DNA from 3 places in the Microbispora sp. CSR-4 genome. Region 2 is predicted to be linked to each of the others. Evidence: riboswitches for the same ligand, from Rfam matches in the RefSeq annotation. Region 2 holds a riboswitch; each other region holds the start of a gene.
What was found. A riboswitch is a leader RNA that binds a small molecule or an ion and turns the genes downstream of it on or off. The one in region 2 is predicted to bind cyclic di-AMP.

Region 1 (6,067 bases), on a different contig from region 2:
GACGCCAAGGCGATGTTCCTGTTCTCCTCGCCGCCGCTGGAGTACGACCGGCGCGACCCCGCCCAGCAGAAGAAGCTGCTCGCCGGCCTCTTCTCCGGCCAGGGCTGGGAGGTTCCGCGCCTCCTCGACGCCATGGAGGACGCGCCCGACTTCTATCTCGACTCGATCAGCCAGGTGCGCATGGACCACTGGTCGTCGGGCCGGGTGACACTCGTCGGCGACGCGGCCTACTCGGCCTCGCCCGCGTCCGGTCAGGGCACCAGCCTGGCCCTGGTCGGCGCCTACGTTCTCGCGGGCTGCCTCGCCGAGGCCGCGGGAGACCACGCCGCCGCCTTCACCGCGTACGAGCGCGAGCTGCGGCACTTCGTGGAGGAGAACCAGAAGCTCGCCGAGGGCAACCTCAGGGGCATGGTGCTGAAGTCCGCGGCGCAGATCCGGTTCCAGATGCTGATGCTGCGGCTGATGCCGCACCTGCCGGGCAGGAACCGCATGATCGAGCGGGTCACCGAGCCGATCCGCAAGGCCGCGACCGCGATCACGATCAGGGACTACCGGGCCCAGGCCGCGTAGCCACCCGCACGCACCGGCAACATTTCCGGGTTGTCCGGCATCTCACCCCACATGAGACTGCGCACGGTTCTCGCGACACTCGTCCTGGCCGCCGTTGCGCTGGGCGGGCAGCCCGCGACGGCCGCCACTCCGGTCACGATCGCGTACGCCAGGTGGACGCACACCTGGGAACTGGTGCTGACCGACGGACACGTGGTGAAGGTGCCGGAAGCGCTCGCCGTGGCGCCCCCCGACGCGGTCAACCCGGGGGCGCGGGCCGCGTTCCTGGTCAGCGGGGACGGCCGGCGCTTCTTCTACTTCCGCAAGTCGGACGGCCGGTTCGCCGAGCGGACCCTGCACGGCAGGGAACATGTGATCCGCGACCTAACCGTGGCCACGACCGGCGAAGAATGGCCGTCGGTGTCGTACGACGGCGGTTTCGTGGTCACCAAGACCTCGGCACCGGGCCTGGGAGCCCTGCTGGACCTGCGGAAGGGCAGGAGCCTGCCGCTGCCCGGAAAGACGGACACCTGGAACTTCGCGGGATTCAGCCCGGACGGCGCGCGGCTGCTGATGCAAGGGGAAGACGGCCGGATGACGGTGTTCGACCGGGGGCTGCGCACCCGCCTGCGGTCGAAGACGCGGCTGTGGGCGACGGCCCTGGCGAACGACCACGTCACGGCGGCGGAGCCGGTCGGCTCGTGGCCGAAGTCGCGCACGCTGCGCCTGGTCGACCTGCGCACCGGCAAGGCGAGCCGCACCGTGACCGTACGGCTCCCGCGCGGGCGGCGGATCGACGACCTCGACTTCGACAAGGCGGGACACCTGGTCGTCCGGTCGAAGACCGAAACCGGAGTGACGGTCTACCGGGTCTCGAAGACGACCGGCGTGGTGACGCGGGTGCGGAGCCTGGTCAGGCCCGACGCGAAGATCTGGGTGCTCCCCGGTGACGACGCGTACGAGCCGTGGACGGAGAAGAAGTGACTCCGGCCCTTCCGCGACGTGTGAACGACTCCCCTCGGTCAAACGTCGTACTGGTGAGCGGAAGGGGAAGCATCGTGCGCACCGTACTCGTCTCGGGCATATCGGCGATCGGGCTGGCGTTCCTGCCGGCCGCGGCGGCCTCGGGAGCGGCCCACCAGGGCGGCCAGGCCGGGGAGACCGCGCCCACGTGGCGGCTGGCCAAGGTGAACACCCTGCCCGGGGACGACGTGCTCGACGACGTGACGGTCCTCGGCAACGGGTCGGTGTGGGCGGCCGGCCACCGGGTCGTGAACGGCACGCGGCGGGGCCTGGTCGAGCGGTTCGACGGCCGATCGTGGAAGGTGCTCCCCGGCAGCCCGTCGTACGAGCTGACGGCCGTGACCGCCGGCTCGGACAAGAACGTGTGGGTCTTCGGCCCGGGGAAGGCGAGCCGGTGGAACGGCCGGACATGGACCACCTTCTCGCTCGGCAGCGGCTTCTCCACGACGGACGCCGACGGCACGGGCGCGAAGGACGTCTGGGCGGTCGCCGACTCCTCGGCCTCGGCCAGGCACTGGAACGGGTCGTCGTGGCGGAGCGTCCCGCTGCCGGCCCACGCCGCCGCCGTCGACGCGTACAAGGCCGGTGACGTCTGGGCGGCGGGGGCCAAGGGCACCCGTCCCGCGATCATGCGGTGGAACGGGAAGTCCTGGGCGCTGGTGCCCACCCCCGCGATCAAACTGCCCGCTCGCGACGCCGCCGCGGTGCTCACCGACATCGCCGTCCTCGGCCCCCGCAACGTGTGGGCCGTCGGCGGCGTGAGCTGGGAGGGCGCCGACGACCAGGGCGACGACAAGATCTACGACCGCCCCCTGGTCATGCACTGGAACGGCCGCTCGTGGACCGCCTCGGTCGGCGCCGTCAACGCCCAGCCGTACACGGAGGTGGAGCCCGACGGCGCGGGCGGCGTGTGGATCGTGCAGAGCGACTGGAACTCCACCCTGTGGCATGTCACGGGTTCGACGTGGCGGAGCACCCCGATCCCCCGGAAGGCCGGCACCGACGCCGCCCTGTTCTCGATCGCGCGCAGGCCCGGGACGACGACGCTGTGGGGCGCCGGGTTCACCGCGCCGCAGGGCGACCCCGACGACCCCTCCGCCAACGGCGCCTTCTGGCGTACGAACTAGCCATCCGGCAGGTCACGCCCGCTCGTGCAGGGCGGCAGCCGGGCGGCGCAAGCGACGATCAACGCCCCCCGGACCACAGGCGGGCAGCCGAGGGGCCGAAGGCCTCCAGGGTCAGGATGTACGCCGCCGCCAGGGCTTACTCGCCTTCCTCCGCAGGTCAGGCCCGCCATGGGACGAGTGTGACCAGCGCCACATCTCTTCCGCAGATGCACTCTGACCTGCAACTTCGCGCAGTTGATCCCTTTTATGCGCTTCTTATCCTTTTGATGCTCTTTGCGGAGATATGGGGCTCTTGGTAGTTTCCTTGCCCATCGGCGGGATCCACGTGACCTCGTCGTTACGAACCCGGCCCCGCCGGGTTCGACCATCCACAGTCGCCGTCGCCCCGCCTCTCCGCCCCCCTGGGCGCCGGTGATGCCGAATCCGAGCCGCTAGGAGGCTCGGAGCCGGGGAACCAATCGACCTTCGACGAAGGTCTGGGGTGAATCGGCGCGCCGGCGCCGTAGGGCGATCTTCCCTGCCCGAATCCGTCAGCTAACCCGGTAGGCGCAAGCGGAAGACCAAAGGGAGAGATCCTCCTGTCCACCAACTCCACCACTCTGCTCCGCATCGCCTGCGTCACGATCGGTAGCGCGGCGCTCACCGCGTCGGCCGGAGCATTGAGCGCACTCCCCGCAGCCGCCGCGTCCGCGACGGTGACATCCCCACCCCCGGCCCCCGCCCCCGCCCCCGCCCTCACCTCGGCGGTCATCCCGCCCGTGCCCCCCACAACGACCACCCCCCTGCATCCCGCGCCCGTGGCCGAGAACTCCGCCACGAGGAAGCTCACCAAGGCGGCTCTCCAGCAGGAGAAGGCCGAGCGCGCCATCAAGGTGGCGAAGAAGCAGCTCGGCGACCCGTACGTGTGGGGCGCCACGGGCCCAGGAGCGTTCGACTGCTCCGGGCTGGTCCAGTTCGCCTGGCGCAAGGCCGGCGTCAAGCTCCCGCGTACGACGTGGGCGATGCTCAGGCACGCCAAGAAGAGGGTCTCGCTGTCGCACCTCAAGCCCGGCGACCTCATCTTCACCAGTGGCGGCGGCCACGTGGGCATGTATCTCGGGCACAGGAAGGTGATCAGCGCCCCCCACAGCGGCGCGGTGGTCAGTGTCGACAGGCTCAACGCCTATTGGAGGGGCAGCTTCCTCACCGCCGTACGCCCCGGCGTCTGACCCGGGACGCCCTCGGTGGAGACGCGCCGCCGCGCAGCGCATCTCCGCCGAGGGCGTGGCCGGAGGCTACGCGTCCTCCACGACGAGGCGCCGGAGCAGGGCCAGCAGGGTCGCGCGGTCCGCGTCCGGCAGGGCGGTGTAGCACCTGGCGAGCACCTCGTCGGCGACCTTGCGCCCGGCTTCCAGGACCCGCTCGCCGGAAGGGGTGAGATGGTGCTCGATGCGCCTGCCGTGCCCGGGCCTGCGTTCGATCCATCCCTGGGCCACGAGCCGCCCGGCGAGGGTGCCGAAGGCCTGCTCGGTCTGGAACGTCGCCGCGGCCAGCTCCCGGGCCGACGCCCCGGGGGTACGGCTGATCGCCCGGAGGGCGTCCCACTGGGCGAGCGTCGCGCCGATCGCCGACAGCCCGCTCTCCAGGGCCCGGTGCTGCCGATATTGGACCTGTTTGACCGCCCGCCCGAGTTGTTGCAGATCGCGACCTGTCCCTCACCATGTCGGAGGCCGGCACCGGCAGACCGGCCCTGATCCTGCACGGCGGCGGCGGCCCCGCCACGATCGCCGGGCTCGCCGGGCACCTCTCCCGGACGGCACACACCCTGACGCCCGTGCATCCCGGCTGGGACGGCACCGACCGTCCCCCGTGGCTCACCGGCATCGACGACCTCGCCCTCGCCTACCTGCACTGCCTGCATCGCCTGGGGTTGCGCGACGTTCTCGTCGCCGGCTCCTCCCTCGGCGGCTGGACCGCCGCCGAGATGGCCGTACGCGACACGGCGGGGATCATCACCGGGCTGGTGCTGGTCGACGCCGTGGGCGTGGACGTCCCCGGCGAGCCGATCCGCGACTTCTTCGCCCTGGACGCGCGCGGCGTGGCCGAATACGCCTGGCACGACTCGCAGCGCTTCTACGTCGACCCGGCCGGCGTCCCCGCCGACCAGCTCGCAGCCCGGGCGGCCGACATGGCCACCATGCGCACGCTGGCGGGCGACCCCTACATGCACGATCCCAAACTGCTCCGCCGGTTGCGGCACGTCGACGTGCCCGCGCTCCTGGTGTGGGGGGAGAGCGACCGGATCGTCACCCCCGCCTACGGAGCCGCCTACGCCGGCGCCTTCGCCAACGGCCGGCTGGAGGTGATCCCGGAGGCCGGTCACCTGCCGCACATCGAACAGCCGGCGGCCACCTTCGCCGCGATCGACCGCCATCTGCACGCGGCCGGTTCGCCGGCGACCAGCGCTTAGCCCGCAGTCACCCGCCCGCCGTCACCCGCCCGCAGTCACTCTGCGGTCCTGCGGGCGGAAGCCGCGAGCCGGTCCGCGAGCGCCGCGACACGGTCGCGCAGCTCGTCCGGCCGCTCGATGACGAACGGCCGGTCGAGTGAGGCGAGCACCGGAGGCAGCCAGTCGAGCCGCTCCGCGCGCACCTCGACGCGGAGCCAGCCCTCGTCCCCGGAATCCGCCAGGGTCGCGACGGCGGCGGGAAGCCGGGCGCGGATCTGCTCGACCGTCCCCTGGATCCGCAGCACCACGTCGTACCGATATCGAGCCGTGGCGAATCCGGCCAGGACGTGCTGCGCCGGATCGAACCCGGCGGGCGGCTCGAACGAGCCGGGCAGCGTCCTCGCGTCCGCGATGCGGTCCAGCCGGAAGGTCCGGTCCTCGCCGATCTCCGGATCCGCGCCCGTGACGTACCACCGGCCCGAATGGGCGACGAGCCCGTACGGATGCAGCGTGCGCTCGCTGCGCCGACCATCGGCGGCGGTATACCTGATCGAGATCGGCCGGTGATGGCGCACCGCGTCGGCGACGCAGAGCAACACGGCGGTCTCGGGAACGGCGGACTCGCCGGGCGGGGCCGTGAAGGCGAGGGATTCGAGCACGGTGTCGAGCCTGCAGGCGAGCCGCTCGGGCAGAACGCGCCGGATCTTGGCCGCCGCCGTCTCGCTCGCCGTGCCCGCCGCCGTCGTCAGCCCCGCGCGGCGACCGGCGACCAGGCCGAGCAGCACGGCGAGCGCCTCGTCGTCGCTCAGCATGAGCGGGGGCATGCGATATCCGGGGGCGAGGCGATAGCCGCCGTATCGGCCGCGCACCGACTCGACGGGCACATCGAGGTCGATCAGGTGGTCCACATATCGCCGCACGGTGCGCTCGTCGACGCCGA
Region 2 (6,067 bases):
AGGGTGATCCGGCCCGCGTCCGGACGGGCGGGGCCGGCTCCGGCGCCACCGGCGGGCCGGTCGTGCTGCCCAACCCCGCGGTGCCGCGCGGCGGCACCCGGGTCACCCGGGCCGGTCCGCGTCACGACGGCCCGCCCGCCCAGCGCACGCGTCGCGCCGCCGCGGCCCGCGCCCCTCCCTCCACGGCGTACTGAGACCGCTCTCACTCGTCCCACTCGTACGCCTGTGGAGGCTTCATGTCCCGTGCGCCCCTGTGGCGCGCGGTGGCGGCGCTCGCCGTCATCGCGATCTCACTGCTGCTCGCTCTCACCATTGCGCCGCGCCTCGGCCTCGACCTGCGCGGCGGCACCCAGCTCGTCTTCGAGACGAGAGACTCTCCCACGGTCAAGGCGGACGCCGACGCCGCCGACCGTGCCCTCGACGTGCTCCGGCGCCGGGCGGACGCCCTCGGAGTCGTCGATCCCACCCTGGTCCGCTCCGGCGAGAAGCGGATCATCGTCGAACTGCCCGGCGTGCTCGACCCGCGCGAGGCCGCCGCGGTCATCGGCAAGACCGCCCAGCTCAACTTCCATCCGGTGCTGAGCGCCGCCGAGGAGGGTGACACGGACGCGATCGCGGACGAGAGCGGCCGGAAGCTGAAGCTCGGGCCGGTCGCGCTCAGCGGGGCCGGTGTCGCCGACGCCGCCGCGCGCAGCGACCCCCAGGCGGGGCCGGGCTGGTTCGTCACGATCGATTTCAAGGAACCCGGTCCCTGGCGGAAGCTGACCGGCGAGGCGGCCTGCGCGCCGCTCGGCGACCACAAGCGCCGCGTCGCCATCGTCCTCGACAACGAGATCATCTCCTCGCCGCAGGTGGACGAGTCGATCGCCTGCGGGGTGGGGATCGGCGGCGGCACCACGCAGATCACCGGGTCGTTCACCCCGCAGGAGGCGCAGAACCTCGCGGTGCTGATCAAGGGCGGCTCGCTTCCGGTGCCGCTTGAGCTGGTCGAGCAGCGTACGGTCGGCCCGACCCTCGGCGCCGACGCCATCGCGGCGAGCGCCAAGGCCGGCGTCGCCGGGGTGATCCTGACCGCGGTGTTCATCGGCATGGTCTACCGGCTGGTGGGCGTGCTGGCCGCGGTCGCGCTCGCCTGCTACGGCCTGATCTCGTACGCCGGGCTCGTGGCCATGGGGGCCACGCTCACGCTGCCCGGCCTGGCCGGGTTCGTCCTGGCGATCGGCATGGCGGTGGACGCCAACGTGCTGGTCTTCGAACGGGCCAGAGAGGAGTTCGGCGACGCGCCCCGGCGGGGCCTCAAGGCGGCACTCGACCGGGGCTTCAAGAACGCCTGGAGCGCGATCGCCGACTCCGGCATCACCACCCTGCTCGCCGCCGGGCTGCTGTTCTGGCTGGCCTCGGGGCCGGTGAAGGGCTTCGGCGTGACGCTGGCCATCGGCGTGCTGGCCTCGCTGGTCTCGGCCATGCTGATCACCCGGGTGCTCACCGCCGCGCTGATCGGCAGGATCGGCCCGCGGGCGTCCGGCATCGGCTCGATCGGCCGGGTCAGGACGTGGCTGACGCGGCGCGACCCGGACCTGATGCGGCGCGGGCGGCTGTGGCTCGCCGTCGCGGCCGGGCTGCTCGTGGTCGCGGGCGCGGGCCTGGTCACCCGCGGCCTCAACTACGGCGTCGAGTTCACCGGCGGCCGGATCGTGGAGTTCGGCACGAGCAGGCCCGTGGACGTCGCGGCGGCCAGGCAGGCGGTGGCGGACGCCGGGTTCCCCTCGGCCGTCGTGCAGCGGTCGGAGGACGCGCTCTCGGTGCGCACCGGGCAGATCAGCGCCGACGACGTGGTCCGCATGGAGGAGGCGCTCGACCGGCGCGTGGGCGAGGTCGCCAAGCAGCGCGACGAGCTGATCGGGCCGAGCCTGGGCGAGGAGCTGCGCCGCAACGCGATCATCGCGCTCGCTGTCGCGCTCGCCGCACAGCTCGTCTATCTGGCGTTCCGGTTCCGGTGGACGTTCGGCACGGCGGCCGTGGCGGCGCTGTTCGTGGACGCGGCCGTCGTCGTCGGCGCGTTCGCCTGGATGGGCAGGCCGATCGACGGGGTGTTCCTGGCGGCGATGCTCACGATCATCGGTTATTCGGTCAACGACAAGGTCGTGCTGTTCGACCGGGTGCGCGAGCTGTGGCCGGTGCGCCGCCGCGAGCCGTTCGGCCGGGTGGTGAACGCCGCGATCCTGCAGACCGCGCCGCGCACGGTCAACACCGGGCTCGGGGCGCTGTTCATCCTGGCGGCGCTTGCGGTGTTCGGCGGCGACTCGCTGCGCGACTTCGCCGTCGCCCTCCTGATCGGCATCGTCGCCGGCACGCTGTCGTCGTCGTTCGTGGCCGGGCCGGTGGCGATCGCGCTGGAGCGGCGCTCCGGCCAGGCGCCGCCGGCTCCCGCCGCGCCCCGGGTCAGGCCCGTACGCCGCGACGACTCCGGCGCGGTGGTCTGAGGCCGGTACGGCTCCCGGCGCGTCCCCCCGGGGCGGGCGATCCGCCCCGGGGGGACGCCGGGCTGTCGGCGGCGCTGCCGGCGGCGTTATCGGCGGCCGAGCGCGCGCAGCTGGGCGGGCGTCAGCGAGGAGACGTTCTGGTCGATGGGCTCATCGGTGTACTGGTGGATGGCCCAGGTCTTCCAGTCGGCGGGCGGCGTGATGTCGCCGGGCGCCTTGCTGTAGTGGGCCACCCACAGCGGGTACTGGCCGAGGCCGCGGCCGTACTTGTTGGCGAAGTTCCACCCGCTGTAGAACATCGGCCTGGTGCCGGTCTTGGCCGTCACATACTCCAGCCAGGTCTTGGCCCACTTGTTGACCTGCTCGACGGACTCGCCGTCCGCGGTCTCCAGGTCGAGGACCAGGATGTCGCCGGGCTTGCTCGGCTGCGAGTTCACCACGCTGAGGAAGTGGTCGGCCTCGGCGATGGGGTCGTTGGAGGGGTGGCCGTAGTGGTAGGCGCCGCGGACGATGCCCTTCTTGGCCAGCTCCCGCCAGTGCCGGGGGAAGGACGAGTCGACCCAGTCGGTCCCCTCGGTGGCCTTGATGAAGCCGAACTGCGCGCGGCTGTTCATCCAGTCGTGGTCGGCCTCGTAACCGGAGACGTCCTGACCGTACGTGTGCGGGTTCGCGTACGCCGGGGCGGCGGGCAGAGCCACGGCCGCGGTGATGCCGGCCGTGGCGGCCGAGACCGCGAGGGTCGCCGCCGCGAGGGCGGAGCGCAGGCGCCGGCGCGAGTGCCGGCCCCCGAGGGAGAGCCGATGGGTGGACATGACGAGGTTGACTCCTTGCTTCCATGCCGCCTACCGGGTTAGCTGACGGGTTCGGGCAGGAAGTGCCCTACGGGCGCATCTGGGGGCCTGCGCTCCGATTCACCCCAAAGAGAGTGGGTCCCCGGCTCCACATGACGCGGATTCGGCGGCCGCGCGGTCATGCGACCACGCGGACCGGGCAACGACACGGCAAGGGATGGGTCGCCGGAGGCGGGTCGTTACCCCATACCGTGTGCCCTAAAGGTACACAATCCACCAGAATGGTGTAAACAGGACAAAACACGCCTTTACCTGGCACAACGCGGCAGCACCTGGTCCGGACCCGCTCGAAGTAAGGGCCGTGGCTAACAACGGTAAGTAGTCGATCTCTCACCGACTGTGCAAGCCTCGTCGCCGTGAGGGTGAGAAGCGTCCCCCGTCATGTGGCGTGCGTCATGGACGGGAACGGCAGGTGGGCCGCGCAGCGGTCCCTGCCCCACACCGAGGGGCATCGGGCGGCCGAGGCCGCTGTGATCGATGTCATAGAGGCGGCATACTCGGCGGGCGTCGAGTGGCTGAGCCTCTACGCGTTCTCCACCGAGAACTGGCGGCGCCCCGCCACCGAGGTCGACGTCCTGCTGCGACTGGTGCGCCGCGCCGTACGCAAACACGCCCTGTCACTGCACACACGGGGGATCCGCTGCCGGTTCCTCGGAGCCGCCGACCCGCGGATCCCGCCCGCACTGGCCAGGGACATCGCCGACCTCATGGCGCTGACCCGCGACAACCGGCGGATGACGTTGACGGTGGCGTTCGACCACGGCGGCCGCCGCGACATCGTCGAGGCCGCCAGGTCGCTGATCCGCGACGGCGTGCCGCCCGAGCAGGTCACCGAGGAGAGTTTCGCCCGTCGTCTGCCCCACCCCGACATGCCGGAGGTCGACCTCGTCATCCGCACCTCCGGCGAACAGCGCATCTCCAACCTCATGCTCTGGCAGGTGGCGTACGCCGAATGGGTCTTCCCCCCGGGTGCTGTGGCCCGACTTCCGTGCCGGGCACTTCTGGGAGTGCCTGGAGATCTACCGGCGGCGCCACCGCCGGTTCGGCGCCACACCGACACCGATCTCGGCACCGGTCTCGGCACCGGTCTCGGCACCGACACCGACAGGAAAGGGACGTCGATGAGTGACGCAGCACCGGGATCCATGCTCCACGAGCTGACCCGGCAGACGCGCTGGGGGCTGGTGGCGACCCGGGCCATCGTCCTGGAGGCCGCGCACCCGCAGATCGGCGCGGCGCTGATCACCAACTCGACCTTCGTCGCGCACCCGTGGCGCCGGCTGCGCAACACCGTGCTCAGCGCGCAGCGCATGGTGGACCCCGACATCCGGGTGCGGCAGCGGGAGGCGGCCCGGCTCAACCGCCTCCACGCGCGCATCACCGGCACCGACGCCGAGGGCCGCCCGTTCAACGCCGCGGACTCCGAGGCGCGCGCCTGGGTGGTGGCGACGCTGTTCGAGTCCACGGTCACGATGTGCCGGTTGAGCGGCGAGTCCCTCGACGGTCCGGTCCTGGAAAGGCTGTACGCCGAGTTCCAGTCGTTCCTCACCCTCATGGACCCCTACGGGGGCAGGCTCCCAAGGCGGGGGCGCTCCTGCGCCTCCTCACACCCGGCCCGGAGGCGGCCGGCACCGCCACCACCTCCGCGGCCGCCGCCGGGGGCTCCGCCGTACGATCCGCCGCGCGGTTCTTCTCCGAGGTCCTCGACCAGACCGGCGACGGCCACCTCGACTGGCCCGACCTCGCCGCGATGGCCAGGGAGATCGCCACCCGCCTCGACCTGGAGACTCAGGACGAGGACCGCCTGTTCGCGGCCTTCGCCGACTGGTGGCGGGAGCTGCAGCAGGAGCTGGACACCGACGGCGACGGACGCATCACCGGCCACGAGTACGCCGCGGCCTCCGCCGCCCTGGCCGGCCCGGCGCTCATCAGGATCGCCGAGGTACTGTTCGACGTCACCGACACCGATGACGACCAGACCATCGATGCTGAGGAGTACCGGTCTCTCTTCCGTACGGCGTTCGACCACGACTCGGGCGACGACGATGATGACGGGCGGCTGACCCGGGGTGAGTTCGTCCGCCGGTTCCTCGGCTTCATGGCGGGCCGCCGGCACTCCGGCGGCTACGACCAGATGTTCGCCCAGGCCTGACGCGCTGTCGCCGCGGCCGAAGTCCAGGTCCCTGCCCGTGCGTGCGAAGGCGTAGAAGCGCTCGACGGTCTCGGCCGGCGCGCCCGCCGGGACACCGATCCGGCCCGCCAGCTCGGCGAAGGTGTCCGCCCGGAAAGCGATGCCCTGGCCGTAGAAACTCCTGCGGCACCGGCATGCCCGGCATGATCTGCGCGAACGGATAACGCGCCCGTGCCTAGGCGTCCATCACGAACCAGGCCGGGACGTGCCCGCCCGCGCCCTGGTCGTGCACGAAGTTCACGTACGGCACGGACTCGTCGGTGAACCTCCTGCCGTCCGCCGAGACGATGATCGACGGCGGGATGCACCGCTCGGACACCAGCGCGATCGTCTCCCCGGCCGGGTGCGTACGGCCCGCTGTCGTACGCGGCCAGCGCGGCGGCCATGCCTCCGCCCCCGCTGCCGACGATGACGAGGTCGAACTCCTCATCCCACGCGGTCACCGCTCCTCCTTCCGCGTGTTGCCCCGCGACCAGCAGGGCGGGGTGTCCGGCTTCGCAGCGGGGAGCATCTCCCGCTCGGAGTGCAGCACGCCGTGCTCG
Region 3 (6,067 bases), on a different contig from region 2:
CCGAGGACCTGGCCGCCCGCACCGCCGTGTGCATCGACAACGCCCGGCTCTACACCAGGGAGCGCAGGACCGCGCTGACCCTGCAGAGCAGCCTGCTGCCCGTCGAACTGCCGCAGGCGCTCGGCATGGACATCGCCACCCGTTATCTGCCGGCCAGCGACCTGATGGGCGTCGGGGGTGACTGGTATGACGTCATCGCCCTGCCCGGGTGCCGTACGGCCCTGGTGGTGGGCGACGTCATGGGCCACGGCACCAGGGCCGCGGCGACGATGGGCCAGCTGCGCACGGCCGCGCGTACGCTCGCGAGCCTCGACCTGCCGCCCGACGAGGTGCTGTTCCGGCTCAACCTGATGAGCCAGGACCTCGACCCCAGCCAGATCGCGACGTGCATCTACGCCGTCTATGACCCGGTGACACGCAACTGCGCGCTCGCCCGGGCCGGCCATGTGCCGCCGATCCTCCTGCACCCCGACCGGTCGACCGAGATCATCGACCTGCCCGCGGGCCTGCCTCTCGGCATCGGCAGCGACCCGCTGGAGTCGCGCGAGATGGTCCTGCCGCCCGGGAGCGTGCTCGCCCTCTACACCGACGGCCTCGTGGAGAGCCGGGAGCGGGACCTCGACGCCGGGATCATGGGGCTGCGCCGTCTGCTCGCCGGTCCGGTCGAGGACCTGGAGGACATGTGCGACGTGATCATCAGCAGCCAGCGGTCGGGGCATGAACGTGACGACATCGCCCTGATGGTGGCCCGGGTGCGCGACCTCGACCCGGACGAGGTGGCGACCTGCCCGCTGCCGTCCGACCCGCGGTTCGTGTCGCACGCCCGCCGCTTCGTCCGCAGCACCCTGCAGAGGTGGGGGCTGAACGGCCTGGTGGACAGCACCCAGCTCATCGTGAGCGAGCTGGTCACCAACGCGCTCAAACACGGCTGGCCGCCGATCGAGCTGCGTCTGCTGCGCGGCCGCACGCTGGTGGTCGAGGTCGTCGACGGCTCCCCCGCCGCTCCCGCCCCGCGCACGGCCACCCCCGACGAGGACACCGGCCGCGGTCTGCAGCTCATCAAGCGGTTCGCGTACCGGTGGGGCACCCGGCCCACTCCGTACGGAAAGATCGTCTGGGTGGAGCAGCACCTCCCTTGACCCGGGCGTTCCCTCCCTGTCGAGCGTGTATGACTGATCGTTGAGAAGAGTTACGTTCGAATCGGGAGTTCGTGGCGAGGAGGGGACATGATCGACATCCGTGACGCGTACCGCAGGGCGCTGGATGGCTTCGGGGCCCGTCTCCATCTCGTCCGCCGCGGGCAGTGGGAGCTGCCGACCCCCTGTGTCGACTGGGACGTCCGGGGGCTCGTCAACCACGTCGTGGCCGAGAACCTGTGGGCCCCCGAGTTGCTGTCCGGCCGTACGGTCGCCGAGGTGGGGGACGCCTTCGAGGGCGACGTGCTCGGCGACGACCCGGTCAAGGCGTTCGAGGCGTCCGCGCAGGGAGCGGTCCAGGCGGTGTACGCCGAGGGCGCCCTGACCAGCGTGGCCCACCTGTCCTTCGGCGACGTGCTGGGCGAGGAGTACATCACCGAGCTGTTCGCGGACGCGCTGATCCACACCTGGGATCTGGCACGTGCCATCGGCGGGCCGGGACGGCTCGACCCCCAGCTCGTCGCCTCATGCTCGGAGTGGTTCGAGAAAGCACGGGAGGACTACCGCGAGGCGGGAGTGTTCGGGGACGAGCAGGGCGTCCCGGCCGACGCCGACCAGCAGACCCACCTGCTCGCCGCCTGGGGCAGGAACCCCTAAAGAGTGCCTATCGGCCGGTGGGCCGCTTGCCGTGGTTGGCCTTCTTCTTCTTGCGTGCCTTCGACTTGCGTGCGCGTCTGCCCATGACGACCGCCTTCCGTCGAGTACGGCTTTCGCCCACTGTCCTCCCTGGGACCACGGGCGGCAAGAGGCGTACCCCAACTCAACATGTCTCCACGTTCGTGAGGCATAATTTGTTTGAATCTGTAGAGGAGTGGTGGATGCTGGCCCAGCAACGGCAGCAGGCGATCCTTGAGAGGGTACGCAGGACCGGCGGGGTGCGCGTCGCGCAGCTCGTACGCGACCTCGGGGTCTCGGACATGACGATCCGCCGCGACCTGGAGGTCCTCGCGGAACGCGGCCTGATCGTCAAGGTGCACGGCGGGGCGACCGCCACCGGCACGGGCTCGACGGAGGAGCCGGGCTTCGCGGCCAAGTCGGTGCGGCAGCAGGCCGAGAAGGAGGCCATCGCCCGCAGGGCCGCCCTGCTCGTGCGGCCGGGCAGCTCCGTAGCGCTCTCGGCCGGCACCACGACCTGGACACTGGCCCACCATCTGGTGGACGTGCCCGAGCTGACCGTGATCACCAACTCGGTGCAGGTGGCCGACGTCTTCCACCGCGCGGGACGGCCCGACCAGACCGTGGTGCTGGTGGGAGGCGTGCGCACGCCCTCCGACGCGCTGGTCGGCCCGGTGGCCGTGGCGGCCGTCCGCTCCCTGAACGTCGACACGCTCATGCTGGGCGTGCACGGCATGAGCGTCCGGGCCGGTTACACCACGCCCAACCTGCTGGAGGCGGAGACCGACCGCGCCCTCATCGCGGCCGCCCAGCAGCTCGTGGTCCTGGCCGACCACACCAAGTGGGGGACGATCGGCTTCAGCACGATCGCCGCCCTCGACGAGGCCGGCGTGGTCGTGAGCGACGTCGGCCTGCCGGAGGAGGCACGCGACGCGCTGTCGGAGCACGCCGGCGAGCTCCTCCTCGTCGATCCGTCCGGGGAGACCGAGCTGGAGACCGCGCTGTGACGCCGGCCCGCCGCACGTCCTCCGACGCCTGTAGTAAACCCGGTGCATCCCCCGGCCTCCGCGCGCCCGCCGTGTCCCCCTTTCGCAAACCCGCACCGACCCCCTTGTAAGCCCGCTCCGACCCGGGACACCGCACCGTGAAAGCCGGAGATCGCACCGTGAAGCTGGAGACCGCTCTGTGAAGCGCACCATCACCCATCTCGCCGACGGCCGTGAGCTGATCTACTTCGACCGGCGCGACGACGCCGACCACAGCGCCATCGACACCAGGGACCTGCCGCCGCGCCCGCTCGCCTCCGAGCTGCGCTACGACCCCCTGATGGACGAGTGGGTGGCCGTCGCCCGGCATCGCCAGACACGCACACACCTGCCGTCGGCGGAGGAGTGCCCGCTCTGCCCGGGTCATCCCGGCTCGGAGATCCCCTCGCCGTACGAGGTGGCGGTGTTCGAGAACCGCTTCCCGTCGTTCAGCTTCAACACGGGCTCGTACGAGCAGGTGGGCGGGCTGAGCGAGGTGCGTCCGGGGATCGGGCGCTGCGAGGTCGTCTGCTTCACCTCCGACCACAACGCGTCGTTCAGCTCGCTGAGCGACGAGCAGGCCGAGCTGGTCGTCGAGGCGTGGGCCGACCGTACGGCCGAGCTGTCCTCGCTGCCCGGCGTGGAGCAGGTCTTCTGCTTCGAGAACCGCGGCGCCGAGATCGGCATCACGCTGCCGCACCCGCACGGGCAGATCTACGCCTATCCGTACGTCACGCCGCGCACCCGGCAGATGCTGAACGCCGCCGCCCGTCATCAGGGCGGCAACCTGTTCGCGGATGTCCTGGCCGCCGAGCGGAAGGGCCCCCGGGTGGTGGCCGCCAACGAGCACTGGACGGCCTTCGTGCCCGCCGCCGCGCGCTACCCGTTCGAGGTGCACGTCTACCCGCACCGCCAGGTGCCCGACATCCCGGCGCTGTCGCCGGAGGAGCGAGCCGCGTTCGCGCCGCTCTACATCGAGGTGCTGCGCCGCCTGGACGGGCTGTTCGGCGTCGTCATGCCGTACGTCGCGGCCTGGCACCAGGCTCCTGTCACCTACCGGCGCGACCTCGCCTACCTTCACCTGCAGCTTTTCACGATCCGGCGGGCGCCCAACAAGCTCAAGTATCTGGCCGGATCGGAGTCGGCCATGGGCGCGTTCGTCAACGACGTGCTGCCCGAGGAGGCCGCCCGGATGCTTCGCGAGGCGATAACGGCCTGATCTCCGATTGATTGCGGCTTTGGTGGCAGCGACGGTTTCTTTACCACTAGTATCCCTGACACCGGCCGTCACAACCGGTACGCCTAATCCCGGGCGCCCCGCCCGGGAACCGGGGACCCAATCACGCACCTGGGGTCAAGGCAGTCGCCTGCCCGGGCTCCTCCAGCCCGAACCCGTCAGCTAACCCGGTCGGCAGATGGAGAGGAGTGGGCTCTGCCCCGCGCATTCCCCCTGGCTGTCGGCGTGCTCGCCTCCGCCGTCCTCGTGTTCGGTACGGCGGCGCCGGGCGTCGCCGAGCCCAAACCGACGGAGAAACAGCTCAAGAAGGAGCTGTCGGACCTGCGGCAGAAGGTCAACCGGCTGATCGCCGACTACAACGCCAAGCGTGTCGCCCTCGCCAAGGCCCGTGAGGAGGAGAAGGCGGCTCGCGACCGGCTGGCCAGGGCCCAGGCCGACTACCAGGCCGCCAGCGACGCCGTACGGCAGATGGCCGGGCTGCGCTACCAGACCGAAAGCGCGATGGCGCTGCCCGACATGAACACCGCCGCGCTCAACTACCAGCTCAAAGAGGAACAGGCCGCCCGGCTCGCGCACTTCGACCGGGTCCGCGACGCCCGGCAGCAGGCCGCGGACGCCGCCAAGACGCTGACCGCGCAACTGAAGGCGCAGGCCGAGGCGGTCGCCGTACAGCGCAAGGACGCCGAGGACCTCATCGACGAGATCAAGGACAAGCTCGACGCGCTGATCCCGATCGCGCCGGGAAAGCTCCCGGGTGGGTCGTGGGCACCGGAGCTGCCCAGCGGTGCCGACAACATCACGCCCCGGATGAGGTTCATGCGCACCGAGGTCGAAAACCACTTCAGCCTGCGGTTCCCGGTGGGCTGCTACCGGGCGGAGAACAGCGGCGAGCATCCTCTCGGGCGCGCCTGCGACTTCATGATGAGCTCGGGCGGCGCCATGCCCTCCCCCGAGATGAAGGCGCTCGGCGACAGCCTGGCCGACTGGGCCATCAAGAACGGCCCCAAGCTCGGCGTCATGTACGTGATCTGGCAGCAGCGCATCTACAACCTCGGCCGTCCCGGCTGGCGGCTCATGTCCGACCGCGGCGGAATCACCGCCAACCACTACGACCACGTACACATCTCGATGTACTGACCTGCCAGGGCACTCGCGGGGTGGGCCGGCCACCTCGGCGAGCGAGGCGGCCGGCCCGCTCCGGGTCAGGCCGGGATCTGCTTCTCGTGCCAGGTGTAGTAGAGGTAGGTGCTGCCGGGCCCGGTCAGCGTGCCGTAGACCTGCCAGAAGGTGTTGGTGCCGGGCGAGAAGCGGAAGATCTTGTCCCCGGGCCGGTCGTCCACGATGACCTGCTGTGACCCCGTGGGCCCGATCCGGACCTCGATCGTGAACGTCTCGTTGTCGGGGATGTCGAGGCAGACCTCGTGCGTGTACGCCGTCGGACCGGCGATGTTGTAGAGGCGATTGTCCACCGCCGGCGACTCGACGTTGGTGGGGACGTATTTGTTGACGACGTAGGTGTACCCGCCCGTGGAGCAGTCCACTGCGGAGGTGTCCGCGAGCGCGGGGCCGGCGCCGGTGAGCGTGACGCCGAGAACGCCGGCGGCGACGGTGAGAACGGAGATGGTGCGCTTCATGCCTCTCCTCATCCGTACGGTGTGACGCTTCAACCAAGTAGTTGAAGGCTGAACTGATTTTGATCACATTCGCCACAATTACACAAGTCTGATCAATTACCTGTCCGAATCCGAGTCAAGACGGCCGGGTTCGGCCTCCCGTCGGGCGCAGGCCCGGCGTGCGGCCCGGCCTTCGGCTACGTCATGAACCGCGCTCAGGAGGGGGGTGCCGGGACGGGCAGAACCGCCGGGTGCCTCCGCCCGCTAATCGGGGTGACTACGCGCCGAGTCCGGGGGAGGATGCCGGGATGACCGACACACGTATCGATCCCCCCGTCGTCGCGGGAGAGCGCGAGATGCTGCGCGCCTGGCTGGACTGGC

Region 1: it holds a riboswitch for cyclic di-AMP, as region 2 does, so the genes downstream of both, FLV34_RS06935 (C40 family peptidase) here and FLV34_RS26765 (glycoside hydrolase family 25 protein) in region 2, are expected to answer to the same signal.
Region 3: it holds a riboswitch for cyclic di-AMP, as region 2 does, so the genes downstream of both, FLV34_RS18320 (hypothetical protein) here and FLV34_RS26765 (glycoside hydrolase family 25 protein) in region 2, are expected to answer to the same signal.

What each region holds. Positions count from the first base shown of each region.
Region 1 covers NZ_VJVX01000005.1:24,703-30,769, reverse strand. The annotation lists gene FLV34_RS06950 (FAD-dependent monooxygenase) at 1-570, shown strand, start outside; gene FLV34_RS06945 (hypothetical protein) at 622-1,533, shown strand; gene FLV34_RS06940 (hypothetical protein) at 1,608-2,699, shown strand; cyclic di-AMP (ydaO/yuaA leader) riboswitch at 3,105-3,263, shown strand; gene FLV34_RS06935 (C40 family peptidase) at 3,458-3,907, shown strand; gene FLV34_RS06930 (MarR family winged helix-turn-helix transcriptional regulator) at 3,974-4,303, opposite strand; gene FLV34_RS06925 (alpha/beta fold hydrolase) at 4,399-5,148, shown strand; gene FLV34_RS06920 (YafY family protein) at 5,184-6,067, opposite strand, start outside.
Region 2 covers NZ_VJVX01000042.1:2,394-8,460, reverse strand. The annotation lists gene FLV34_RS26775 (hypothetical protein) at 1-194, shown strand, start outside; gene secD (protein translocase subunit SecD) at 237-2,483, shown strand; gene FLV34_RS26765 (glycoside hydrolase family 25 protein) at 2,570-3,295, opposite strand; cyclic di-AMP (ydaO/yuaA leader) riboswitch at 3,308-3,453, opposite strand; partial or broken gene uppS (polyprenyl diphosphate synthase) at 3,730-4,830, shown strand; gene FLV34_RS42695 (hypothetical protein) at 5,085-5,486, shown strand; gene FLV34_RS41780 (hypothetical protein) at 5,701-5,955, opposite strand; gene FLV34_RS40735 (hypothetical protein) at 5,965-6,067, opposite strand, start outside.
Region 3 covers NZ_VJVX01000023.1:15,568-21,634, forward strand. The annotation lists gene FLV34_RS18300 (SpoIIE family protein phosphatase) at 1-1,139, shown strand, start outside; gene FLV34_RS18305 (TIGR03086 family metal-binding protein) at 1,227-1,793, shown strand; gene FLV34_RS18310 (DeoR/GlpR family DNA-binding transcription regulator) at 2,015-2,818, shown strand; gene galT (galactose-1-phosphate uridylyltransferase) at 2,997-4,055, shown strand; cyclic di-AMP (ydaO/yuaA leader) riboswitch at 4,126-4,264, shown strand; gene FLV34_RS18320 (hypothetical protein) at 4,299-5,210, shown strand; gene FLV34_RS18325 (hypothetical protein) at 5,276-5,707, opposite strand; gene FLV34_RS18330 (DinB family protein) at 5,995-6,067, shown strand, end outside.